Regions from separate parts of the Achromobacter sp. HZ01 genome, predicted to be linked through region 1. Evidence: riboswitches for the same ligand, from Rfam matches in the RefSeq annotation. Region 1 holds a riboswitch; the other holds the start of a gene.
The links. Region 1 has a riboswitch for glycine ahead of A6B37_RS01525 (D-amino acid dehydrogenase). Riboswitches for the same ligand answer to the same signal wherever they lie in the genome.

Region 1 (6,147 bases):
CGTCGACGCCCCCGCGCACGCCGACCTTCAGGGGTTTGGCGTCGACCGAAAAGGCCGGGCCGTGGAACATCGCCGCCGAGGCCAGCACCACGCCAAGCAGCTTCTTGAAAATACGGGGAGTCATTTTGGAATCGCCTCTAAGCGGTTATGAGAGAAACGATTCTAGGGACGGACACGCCCGGCGCGAACGAAGACTTCGTTCGGTGCTTATGGCCGGGGCGTTTGGTTATGGCCGCGCGGCATATGCGCGCGGCGCGCCGACAGCGTTCAGAACGGCTTGACGACCACCAGCGCGACGATCGCGGAAGCCGCGACCACGGTGAACGGCGCGTACCAATCGATCAGCGGCGGACGCTGCGCGCCGCCGCCGGCCATGCGGCGCAAGGCCTTGCTCTGGACGCCCAGCAGCGCCGACAGCGCCAGCGCGATGGCGATCTTCACCCAGATCCAGTTCATGATGAACCAGCCGAAGGTCACGGCCAGGTGCAGGCCGACCAGCCAGGCCAGCACCATGGCCGGCGTGGTCACGTACAGGGTCCAGCGGCGCAGCGCGCCGAGCATCCTGCTTTCTTTCGGGGCTTGGCCGCCTTCCTGGGGTTGCGAGGACAGCAGGAACAGCGACACGAACAGCGAGCCGCCCAGCCAGGCGACCACGGCCGCCACGTGGAGCATTTTCAGGAGTTGGTATGTCATGGCCGGCATTATCGCCGCAGGCGCGCGCCGCGGCGAACCGGCTTGCAACGGCAATTTGCGCTACGGCAAAGCGGCGGCCCGGAGCGGCCTTACTTGGCGGCGTCGGCGCCTGCCGGCGGCGGGCTGCCCGCCGGCGCCGCCTTGCTGTCCGAAGGCGCGGCCGCCTTGCTGTCCGCGGGCGCGCCGGTCTTGCCATCCGCGGGCGCGGCCTTGCCATTGGCGGCCGGCGTATCGCTGGCGGCCGCCGGGTTCAAGGTGTCGGCCGGCGCATCCGGCGACACCGCGGGCTCGGCCGGCGCGGGCTTGGGCGGCGTCTTGCCGCGTCCGGCCGGCGCCGGTTGCGGCGCCGAAGCGGCCTGCGCGTCCGGCAGGAAGCGCTGCAACAGCTGGAAAAATCCGTCGTAGAACTTGGGCCGCGCCACCGTCTGGCTGGCGGTCTTGACCAGCGAATCGTCGCTGGCGCCGAACGGCATGGACACCTGGCCCAGCACGCTCACGCCCACGCTGGCCGAATTGGCGGTGCGCTTGATCGAATAACGGTCCTGCACCGCGGTGGCGAACACCGTCGAGCGCTCGTTCGACGCGCCATCGGCGGCGCATTCGATATTGAAGCTGATCTGCGTATGCTGGCCGTCCTCGGCCTGGAAATTCTTGTGCCCGGTCACGCGCGCCGACTCGAAGCGGTCGATCAGGTAGCCCTGGCTCAGCAAGGCGCGCCGGCCCGCGTCGCAGGCGGCCGCGCTGCTGGCGGCGACGCTGCGCGAGTAGGTGTCGTTCTGGGTGAAGTCCTCCTTCTCATACGCGGGCTTGGGGGAGGAGCATCCGGCCACGGCGCCCGTCAGGGCGGCGAGCAGGATCAGGGACGAACGGCGGGTGATACGAGGCATGTATGGGCGTCCGCGAGCCGGCGGCTTGCGGCAGTGTGATGCGTGAACGTCGGTTATAGCGCATCCCCCCGCCTCAAGCCTTTACCAGGAATGAACAGTTCAACAGAGAGGTAACAGGCGATATAACAGGGACAAAACGAACGGCTACTGGGACTAACCCCTGGTCCCACGCCGCCGGATTTTGGCTATTCTGCCCGCGTCGATCCAAAACCTCGCAGAAGAGACCTGCCCGCCGCGGCAGGCGCCGACGGAGCAACCGCCCCGGAAACTCTCAGGCAACCAGGACTGCGCGGTCTAGACAATCTGGAGAGCGGCGCCGCGCGCGCCCACCGAAGGGGAACCCGCCGCCTTCCGCGCGGCGCGTGAAACTCTCAGGTACCAAGACAGATGGGGTGCTGCGGCCGGGTGGCCGCGGCCACCCTACCCTTGGAGCGACCATGCCCCGCATCGCCATCATCGGCGCCGGCATCACCGGCGTCACGTCCGCCCATGCCCTGAACAAGCTGGGATTCGACGTCACCGTCTACGACCGCCAGCGCTACCCCGCCATGGAGACTTCCTACGCCAACGGCGGCCAGCTGTCGGCCAGCAACGCCGAGGTCTGGAACAGCGTGTCCACCATCATGAAAGGCCTGCGCTGGCTGGGCCGCCACGACGCCCCGCTGCTGCTCAATCCGCGTCCGGGCTGGCACAAGTATTCCTGGCTGGCCCAGTTCATCGGGCAGATCCGCAACTATCGCCAGAACACCATCGAGACCACCCGCCTGGCCATCGAGGCGCGCCAGCACCTTTACGCCATGGCCGAAGAAGAAGGCATCGATTTCGACCTGGAGCGCCGCGGCATCCTGCATATCTACCACGACGCGGCCAGCTTCGACACCGCGCGCCGCGCCAACGCGCTGCTGCGGCAAGGCGGGCTGGAGCGCTACGAGGTGACCGCGGAAGAAGCGCGCCGCATCGAGCCGGCCCTGCAGACCGCCTGCCACGCCGGCTTCTACACGCCGTCGGACGCCACCGGCGACATCCACAAGTTCACCAGCGGCCTGGCCCGCGCCTGCCAGCGCCGCGGCGTGCGGTTCGTGCAGGACGCCGACATCACCGCCATCGCGCACGAGGGCGGCGCCTACCGTCTGGACCTGGCGGCAGGCGCGCTGCCGGCCCGGCAGGAATCGGCCGACGCCGTGGTGATCTGCGCCGGCGCGGCCAGCCGCCAGTTCGCGCGGCAGCTCGGAGACTCGCTCAACATCTATCCGGTCAAGGGCTATTCGATCAGCGTGCACCTGGACGACGAGGCCAGCCGCGCCGCCGCGCCCTGCGTGAGCCTGCTGGACGAGGCCGCCAAGATCGTCACCAGCCGCCTGGGCGACCGCTTCCGCGTGGCCGGCACGGCGGAATTCAACGGTTTCAACCTGGACATCCGCGCCGAACGCGTGCAGCCGCTGGTGGACTGGACCCGCCGCCACTTCCCCGGCGTGCGCACCGCGCGCGTGGTGCCGTGGTGCGGGCTGCGCCCGATGACGCCGAACATGATGCCCAGGGTCGGCCCCGGCAAGCGGCCGGGGGTGTTCTACAACACCGGCCACGGCCACCTGGGATGGACGCTGTCGGCCGCGACCGCCCAGATGCTGGCGGCCAGCGTCCAGGCGGGCATGGGCCGGGCCTGAGCCCTGCGGCGCTCAATGCGCCGCGACCGCTTCCCTGCTGTCCTGCTCGACGGCGCGCGGCGGCGCGCCTTCCGCGCCCGGCGGGCAGGCGTTCTTGCAGATCCGCCCGTCCTTCATCACCAGGCTGATGCGGTCCGGGTCGATCAGCAGCGACAGGTCCTCCAGCGGATTGCCGTCGACCATGACCACGTCCGCCAGATAGCCGGGACGCAGCATGCCGAGTTCGTGCGGCCGCTGCATGATCTCCCCGCCCAGCCGGGTGGCCGACACCAGCGCCTCGGTGGGCGTCATGCCGACATAATCCACGAAATACTGGAGATCGGAGGCGTTGGTTCCGTGCGGCATCCAGGCGAAGCCATAGTCTCCGCCAGGCAGGATGCGTATGCCGCGCCGGTGCATCTTGCGCAGCGATTCGGCGGCGATCTCCAGTTCGCGCTTGTAGCCCATCTGCTCGGCGGCGGCGGGCGTGATGCCGTAGTCGGAAGCATGGAAGGCGGTGCGAACCAGCCAGCCGATGCCCGGCGCCACGAAGTGCCTGTCCTTGTTGGCTTCCAGCATGTCGAGCGCCTCTTCGTCGGCGAAGCTGGCGTGATAGATCATCTCGATGCCGTGCCGCACGCATTGCTTGACCGATTCGCTCGAACGCGCGTGCGCCGCCACGCGCTTGCCGAAACGCTTGGCCTCGGCCGCCAGCATGGCGATCTCCTCTTCCGAGAACGGCGACATTTCGGCCGGCAGCCCGGCGATGTACTCGCCCGACAGATTGATCTTCAGGTGGTCGACGCCGTACTTGATGAAGGTGCGCGCCGACCGCCGGATCTCTTCGGGGCCGCTGCAGACGCTGCCGAAGCTGAGTTCATCGAACGGCATGTGCGGCAGCGTGTTGTCGCCCAGCGCGCCGATCGTGGTGATCTCCTGGCTGCCCGCCAGGTAGCGGGGGCCGGGGCATTCCCCCGCGTCGATCGCGTTGCGCAGCACCACGTCCAGGCGCGGCTTGGCGGCCGCCGCGCCGACGGCCGAGGTCCAGCCCATCTCCAGATAGCGCTTGGCCACGCGCACGCACCAGAGTATGTGTTCCTCCGGCGGCATGAACTGGATGGCGGCGAGCGAGGGCTGGTCGTTCCACGAGAAATGCGTGTGCGCCTCGGTCATCCCGGGCATCAGGAAGCGGCCGCGGCCGTCGATGACGCGCGCGCCATCGCGGCTCACCTGCCGCGGCGCGCGCGCGACCTCGGCGATGCGCGCGCCGTCGATCAGCACCTCGCCCTTGAACACGGCTTCGCCGCTGCCATCGAAGATGGCGACATTGGTAATGGCAATTCTGGACATGACAAGTCTCCTCCGGCCCGCGCCGCGGGCCGGCTTTCTTATGTTGAAACGCCAGGAAAAGAGCGGCTAACGCTGCGCCGCGTAGAACTCCCGCAGGGCCTGCACGCAGGCCTGGGGCTGTTCATAGGTCGTCCAGTGTCCGCAATCGCCGAACACCACGTAACGGCTTGCCGCGATGCGGCCGGCCAGCGCCTCGACGTTGGCCGGCGGCGCCACGCCGTCCTGGTCGCCGGTCACCAGCAGCGCCGGCACGTCCAGCGATTCCACGGCGGCGGGCTGCGCGCCGGCCAGCGCCTCGCAGCTTTGCGCATAGCCTTCCGGCGGCTGGCGCATCACGCTTTCGCGCACCAGCGCCAGAACCGCGGGCTGATCCTGCCTGGTCCGGGCGCTGGTCGCGCCCTTGACGATGGCGTCCGCGATCTCCTGCATGGCCGCGTCGCCGCCGCGCGCCAGCTCGGCGCGCGCGCGGATGCCGGCGCGTCCGGCGTCGGGCGGCGCGGCCAGCGGCCCGAACAGGGCCAGCGACCTGACCCGGCCGGGGTGCGCCACGGCGAAATGCTGGGCCACGATGGTGCCCAGGGAATGCGCGGCGATGTGCAGCGTATCGATCTTCAGTTCCGCCAGCATGCCGGCCAGCGCGTCCACGTAGGTCTGGATGGACAAGGGCTGCGAACCCAGCGGCGAGCGCGCGCTGCCCGGCAGGTCCGGACGGATGACGCGCAAGCCCTCGAACGCGCCCATCACCGGCGTCCAGGTGTTGGAAGAGCCGCCCAGGCCGTGTATGCACAACAGCGCCGGCCCCTCGCCGTCGATTTCCACCGCCAGACCGTTGACGTAGTTCGTGCTCATGCTTGCTCCTCGACAAACGTGTTCTCGATGACGCCCAGACCCTCGACCTCCACGCGCACCACGTCGCCGGCGGCCAGATAGCGCGGCGGCTGCATGCCCATGCCCACGCCCGCGGGCGTGCCCGTCGCGATCACGTCGCCGGGATACAGCGTGATGCCGCGCGAAATCGTTTCGATCAGGAACGGAATGTCGAAGATCATGTTCTCCGTGGGTCCGTCCTGGCGCAGCTCGCCGTTGACCCAGCAGCGCACGCGCGTGCGCGTGCCGTCGAACTCGTCGGCGGTGGCGATCCACGGCCCCATGGGGCAGAACGTGTCGAACGATTTCCCCATGTCCCACTGCTGGTGGCGCATCTGCACGTCGCGGGCGGTGACGTCGTTGACGACCGTATAGCCGAACACGTGCTCCAGCGCCCGGGCGCGCGGGATGTTCTTGCCGCCCTTGCCGATCACGACCGCCAGCTCGGCCTCGTAGTCGATCTGCGACGAGACGCCGGCCGGCAGCAGCACGTCGTCGCGCGGCCCCACCACGCACTCGGGCACCTTGGTGAAGACGATGGGCCAGGACTCGGGATTCGCGTCGTTGTCCTTGAAGACCGAGGCCGACAGCTCCTTGGCGTGGGCGTGGTAGTTGCGTCCCACGCACCACAGGTTGCGGCGCGGCCTGGGCAGCGGGGCCAGCAGCCTCGCCTCGGCCAGCGGCAGCGCCGCTCCCGTTGCGGGCAG
Region 2 (6,147 bases), on a different contig from region 1:
CAGCGGGATCATGGTGCGGTCCAGGGCCAGGTCCTTGTCGGCCAGCTTGCGCAGATAGCGCAGCATGTCGGTCTCGGACTGCACGCTGGAGAACACCGGATGCGCCAGGATCGCGCTTTCGCGCGCCAGGCCGGTCGGGATGCCGCCGGCGGCGGCCGCGTCCAGCGCGTCGAGGTCGAGTTCGACGTCGTCGCGCTGCAGGCCGGCGGCGAAGACGTTGACCAGCGCCTGCAGGTCGGCGGCGGTCACGGTTTCATCCAGCGACACGGCCAGGCGCGCGCCGTCGACGCGGCGCAGGTTGATGCGGGCGCAGTCGGCCGCCGTCACGATGGCGGGCGTGGCCGCGCCGGTTTCGAGCAGCAGCGTGTCGAAGAAGGTATCGTTGGCGACCTTCACGCCCAGCTTGACGAGCTCGGCGCGCAGGATGGCGGTGCTGCGCTGCACGCGCTCGGCGATGCGGCGGATGCCGGCCGGGCCGTGCCAGACGGCGTACATGCCGGCCATCACGGCCAGCAGCACCTGCGCGGTGCAGATGTTGGAAGTGGCTTTCTCGCGGCGAATGTGCTGTTCGCGCGTCTGCAGCGCCAGGCGCATCGCCGGGTTGCCCTGCGCGTCCTTGGACACGCCGACCAGGCGGCCGGCCATGTTGCGCTTGAAGGCGTCCTTGCAGGCCATGAAGCCGGCATGCGGGCCGCCGAAGCCGAACGGCACGCCGAAGCGCTGGGCCGAACCGATGGCGATGTCCGCGCCCCACTCGCCCGGCGCGACCAGCAGGGCCAGCGCCAGCAGGTCGGTGGCCACGGCCACGATCGCGCCCTGCGCGTGCGCGGCCTCGGCCAGTTTGCGGTAGTCGGCCACCGAGCCGGTGCTGTGCGGGTACTGCAGCAGCACGCCGAAGCACTCGGGCAGGCCTTCGGCCTCGTCGCCCACGGCCAGTTCGATGTCCAGGCCCTCGGCGCGCGTGCGCACGACTTCGAGGGTCTGGGGGTGCACATGGCGCGAGACGAAGAACACCTGGCTCTTGGACTTGGCGCTGCGGCGCGCCAGGGTCATGGCTTCGGCCGCGGCCGTGCCTTCGTCCAGCAGCGAGGCGTTGGAGATGTCCAGCCCGGTCAGGTCGGCGACCATGGTCTGGTAGTTCAGCAGGGCTTCGAGGCGGCCCTGCGAGATTTCGGGCTGGTACGGCGTGTAGGCCGTGTACCAGGCGGGATTCTCGAGGATGTTGCGCAGCACCACGTTGGGCGTATGGGTGCCGTAGTACCCCTGGCCGATGTAGCTGCGGTAGACCTGGTTGCGGCCGGCGATCTGCTTGAGCTCGGCCAGCACGTCGGTTTCGCTGCGCGACTGCGGCAGCGCCAGCGGGGCCTGGCTGCGGATCTTGGGCGGCACGACTTCGTCGATCAGGGCGTCCAGGCTGGGGCTGCCGATGACGGCGAGCATGGCGGCCTGGTCGGCGTCGGAAGGGCCGATGTGGCGGGGAATGAAGTCGGTATGGGTGTCTAGGGCGCGCGACATGGGGGGAGATCTCGGGATGGCGGGGACGGACGCGATGGCGGCTTGCGCGGGCGGACGGACCTCCCGCGCAAGAACCGGCTTAGCCGTTGGCGACGGCTTCGTAGCCGGCGGCGTCCAGCAGCTTGTCGGCGTCGGCGGCGTTGACCGGCTTGATCTTGAAGATCCAGGCGGTGAAGGCGGATTCGTTGATCAGGTTGGGGTTGTTTTCGAGTTCTTCGTTGAACGCGACGATTTCGCCGGCCACGGGCGCGTAGATGTCGGAGGCGGCCTTGACCGACTCGACCACGCCGGCGGTCTCGCCGGCCTTCAGCTGGGCGCCGACCTTCACGTCGCCGACGAAAACCAGGTCGCCCAGCTGGTCCTGGGCGGTATCGGTGATGCCGACGACGAACACGTCGCCCTCGGCTTTGACCCATTCATGGGACTCGGTGTACTTGCGATCGGTGGGCAGACTCATGGGAGCTCCTGGGAATACGGGTAGATGAATGGTGTTGCGCGCCTCGCGCGGGCGGCCATGGCGTCCCGCGCGAAGCTTCGAGTTTACGAGTGTTCGACGGCCTTGCCGTTACGCACGAAGGGCAATTTGCAGGCCAGGGCGGGCACCCATTTGCCGCGGATATCGACCTCGACCGTGTCGCCGGGCTTGACGCTCTGCGGCAGGCGGGCGAAACCGATGGACACGCCCAGCGTGGGCGACATGGTGCCGCTGGTCAGCTCGCCCATGCCGTCCTTGGTGCGCACGGCCATGTGCGCGCGCATGACACCGCGTTCCTGCAGCTTCAGGCCGAGGAAGGCGGCCGGGGTGGCGAACTGTTCCAGCGCCTCGCGGCCGATGAAGCGGCGCTCGGCGTCCTTCAGCGACACCGTCCAGGTCAGGCCGGCCTGGTTCGGCTGGATCAGTTCGTCCATGTCCTGGCCGTAGAGGTTCATGCCGGCTTCCAGGCGCAGCGTATCGCGCGCGCCCAGGCCGCAGGGACGCACGCCCTGGGCGGCCAGGTCGCGCCACAGCTGCACCACTTCGGTGGCGGGCAGCACGATTTCGAAGCCGTCCTCGCCGGTGTAGCCGGTGCGGGCCACCAGCGTGTCGTCGCCGACCACGGCGGCCACGAACGGGGTCAGCGGCTCGGTGGCGGCCTGCCAGGCCGGGCGCGCGGCCCACACCTTGGCGCGGGCGTTGGGGCCCTGCACGGCCACCATGGCGAGGTCGCGGCGGGCCGTGATGGCCACGTCGAAACCGCCGGCCTGCTTGACGCGCTGCATCCAGGCGATGTCCTTGTCGGCGGTGCCGGCGTTGACCACCACACGCCATTCGTCGGCAGCGAAGAAATAGATGATGAGATCGTCGATCACGCCGCCCTGCGGGTTCAGCATGCAGCTGTACAGCGCCTTGCCGGGCACGGTCAGCTTGGCCACGTCGTTGGCGACCAGGCGCTGCAGGAAGGCGAACGCGTCCGGGCCGGCGATGTCCACGTTCAGCATGTGCGAGACGTCGAACATGCCCGCGTCCTGGCGCACGGCGTGGTGCTCTTCCAGTTGCGAGCCGTAGGCCAGCGGCATGTCCCAGCCGCCGAAATCGACCATTCGGGCGCCGGCGGCGACGTGTTCTTCGGCTAGCGGGGTGCGTTTGAGGGTTGCGGACATGCGCGGAAACTCCGGGGCGGCTTGGTTGCCAGGGTTACGGAATGCCGGTGGTGCCAGGCGGGCTGCGCCCTGCACTACGGCTGAATCTTCCGCCCCTCTGTCCTTTTGCCTGAGAGTTGCCCCGCTAGGCGGGTTTGCACCTTCGGCGCCTGGGCTGCTCGACATGTCCCTTGTTTCAGGGGCGGCGCCAGGTCTCTCCAGAGTACTGTTTTGCCGTGTCCACGCGGTGATAAACCGGGACGGGGCAAGCATGGGCGGTATGGGTTACCTGAGCGATTCCGGGCGAATTGCGCCTTCGGCGGCGGCCGGATGGACAGGCCGCTCTCTCCCGCAACATGCGTGACAGCGGCGAAAGCATACAACGAAAGCCATCGGCAGGGAATGGGAACCGCGGCCCGTGCTAACCCAACGCGGTATCCAGCAGCATCATCAGCACGAAGCCCAGCATCAGCCCGCAGGTGGCGTAGACCTCGTGCCCCTTGCGGTGCGACTCGGGGATGATCTCGTGGCTGATGACGAACAGCATGGCGCCGGCGGCGAAGCCCAGGCCCCAGGGCAGCATCGGCGCCGACCAGCCGACCACGGCCGCGCCCAGCACCGCGCCCAGGGGCTCGACCATGCCCGACAGCATGCCCAGCGCCGCCGCGAAGGCCCGCGGATAGCCCGCGGCCAGCAGCGCCACGGCCACCACCAGCCCCTCGGGGATGTCCTGGATCGCGATGCCGGTGGCCAGCGCGGTGCCGCGCAAGGGATCGTTGCCGGCGTAGCCCACGCCGATGGCCAGGCCTTCGGGCAGGTTGTGCAGCGTGATGGCGAACACGAACAGCCAGGTGCGGCGCAGCCGGTGCGCCTCGATGCCTTCGCGTCCCTTGATGAAATGCTCGTGCGGCAGCGTGCGGTCCATGAGCAGCAGCACCGCGGCCCCCAGCAGCACGGCGCCCGCCACCGTAAGCCCCGCCCCCCAGGGGCCGTAGCCCAGCCCGCGCGCCGCGGCGATGCCGGGCGCCACCAGCGAGAAGGCGCTGGCCGCCAGCATCACGCCGGCGCCGAAGCCGAACATGCTGTCCTGCAGTTTCTGCGGGATGCTGCGGGCGAACAGGATGGGCACGGTGCCTAGCGCCGTCGCGGCGGCCGCCACCAGCCCGCCCAGCAGGGCGTCGGCCACGTGCGGCGCGCGCACGTCCAGGTACGCCCACAACTGGTGCAGGGCCAGGCAGGAAACCAGCACGGCCAGCGTCCAGACGCTGATGCTGGTGGCGGCGGGCCGCACACGATGGCGGCTGAAGGTATTCATACGGCGCTGCCCTCCTTCAGAGAGTCGCGTTCAGCGCTGCGCCGCGGCGTAGCGGCGCGCCACTTCAGGCCAGTTGACGACATTGTAGAAGGCCGCGATGTATTCCGGCCTGCGGTTCTGGTACTTCAGGTAATAGGCATGCTCCCAGACGTCCAGCCCCAGGATGGGCGTATTGCCGTGCATCAGCGGGCTGTCCTGGTTGGCGCTGCTCTCGACCGTCAGCCGGCCCTCGGGCGTGACCGAGAGCCAGGCCCAGCCGCTGCCGAAACGGGTCAGCGCGGCCTTGGTGAACGCCTCGCGGAACGCGTCCATGCCGCCCAGCTCGGACGCGATGGCGGCGGCCAGCGCGCCGTCGGGCGCGCCGCCGCCGGCCGGCGACATCACGGCCCAGAACAGGCTGTGGTTGGCGTGGCCGCCGCCGTGGTTGCGCACCGCGCCGCGCACGGCCTCGGGCAGCTGCTCCAGGCGCGCCACCAGCGCTTCGACCGGCTCGTCGGCGGCGATGCCCGCCCCTTCCAGCGCGGCGTTCAGGCTGTTGACGTAGGTCTGGTGATGCTTGCTGTAGTGGATCTCCATCGTCATCGCGTCGATGTGCGGCTCCAGCGCGTCGTAGGCGTACGGCAAGGGGGGCAGTGTGTAGGCCATGTGTATCTCCGTGGGTGCCGCGCCCAAAATAGGACGGGCGAACTCAATCCTTGAAATACAAATGATATTTATTTTTATTTAACGTCGCAACGCCGATATTTCCATCCCGGCCATAGCCGCGCGCTATCGGCGCCGCCGCCCTACAGCGCGCGCCCGCAGGCCACGCCCGAGGCCCAGGCCCACTGGAAGTTGTAGCCGCCCAGCCAGCCCGTGACGTCCACGGTTTCGCCGATGAAATAAAGGCCGGGCACGGCCTTGGCCTGCATGGATTTCTGGTCCAGGCCGCGCGTGTCCACGCCGCCGCGCATGACTTCGGCCTTCTTGTAGCCGGCCGTGCCGCTGGGCACCAGCGTCCATTGGTGGATGTCCTGGGCCAGCGCGCGCAGGGTCTTGTCGGGCGCGTCGGCCAGGCGCAGCGCCGCCAGCCCGGGCTTGCCGGCCTGCTCGGCCAGGTGCAGCCAGCGGTCGGCCAGGCGCTTGGGCCACAGCCCGCCCAGCACGGTGTGCAGCTGCTGGCGGTTGCCGGACTTCGAGGCCAGCAGCTCCGCGGCCAGGTCGCGGCCCGGCGCCAGGTCCACCACGATGGGTTCGCCCGGCTTCCAGAAACTGGATATCTGCAGGATGGCCGGCCCCGACAGGCCGCGATGGGTGAACAGCAGGTCTTCCAGGAATTCGCCGCGCGCCTTGCCCTGCCCCGTGTGCAGGCCGACTTCCAGCGCCACGCCGGACAACTCCGACAGCGGCTGCCATTGCGCGGCATCGAAGGTCAGCGGCACCAGGGCGGGCCGCGGCTCGACCACTTTCAGGCCGAACTGGCGCGCGATCTTCAGGCCGAAGTCGGTGGCGCCCAGCTGCGGAATCGCCATGCCGCCGGTGGCCACCACCAGCTTGGCCGCGCGGATCGTTCCCTGGCCGGTGTGCAGCGTGTAGCCCTGTTCGCCGTGGCCGATCTCGGCCACCGGACAGTTCATGCGCCACTGCACCGAGCCGGCGTCGCATTCGGCGCGCAGCATGTCGATGATGGATTCGCTGGAATCGTCGCAGAACAGCTG

Region 2: another riboswitch for glycine. It lies ahead of gcvT (glycine cleavage system aminomethyltransferase GcvT); the one in region 1 lies ahead of A6B37_RS01525 (D-amino acid dehydrogenase).

The regions. Positions count from the first base shown of each region.
Region 1 covers NZ_LWKV01000001.1:328,878-335,024, reverse strand. Annotated here, with positions in the region: gene A6B37_RS01540 (MetQ/NlpA family lipoprotein) at 1-124, opposite strand, end outside; gene A6B37_RS01535 (CopD family protein) at 268-693, opposite strand; gene A6B37_RS01530 (DUF2242 domain-containing protein) at 783-1,580, opposite strand; glycine riboswitch at 1,786-1,878, shown strand; glycine riboswitch at 1,880-1,971, shown strand; gene A6B37_RS01525 (D-amino acid dehydrogenase) at 2,018-3,244, shown strand; gene A6B37_RS01520 (amidohydrolase family protein) at 3,257-4,573, opposite strand; gene A6B37_RS01515 (alpha/beta fold hydrolase) at 4,640-5,422, opposite strand; gene A6B37_RS01510 (fumarylacetoacetate hydrolase family protein) at 5,419-6,147, opposite strand, start outside.
Region 2 covers NZ_LWKV01000002.1:636,090-642,236, forward strand. Annotated here, with positions in the region: gene gcvP (aminomethyl-transferring glycine dehydrogenase) at 1-1,515, opposite strand, end outside; gene gcvH (glycine cleavage system protein GcvH) at 1,595-1,972, opposite strand; gene gcvT (glycine cleavage system aminomethyltransferase GcvT) at 2,056-3,156, opposite strand; glycine riboswitch at 3,244-3,367, opposite strand; glycine riboswitch at 3,402-3,497, opposite strand; gene A6B37_RS12050 (ZIP family metal transporter) at 3,557-4,450, opposite strand; gene A6B37_RS12055 (superoxide dismutase) at 4,481-5,095, opposite strand; gene A6B37_RS12060 (NAD(P)/FAD-dependent oxidoreductase) at 5,236-6,147, opposite strand, start outside.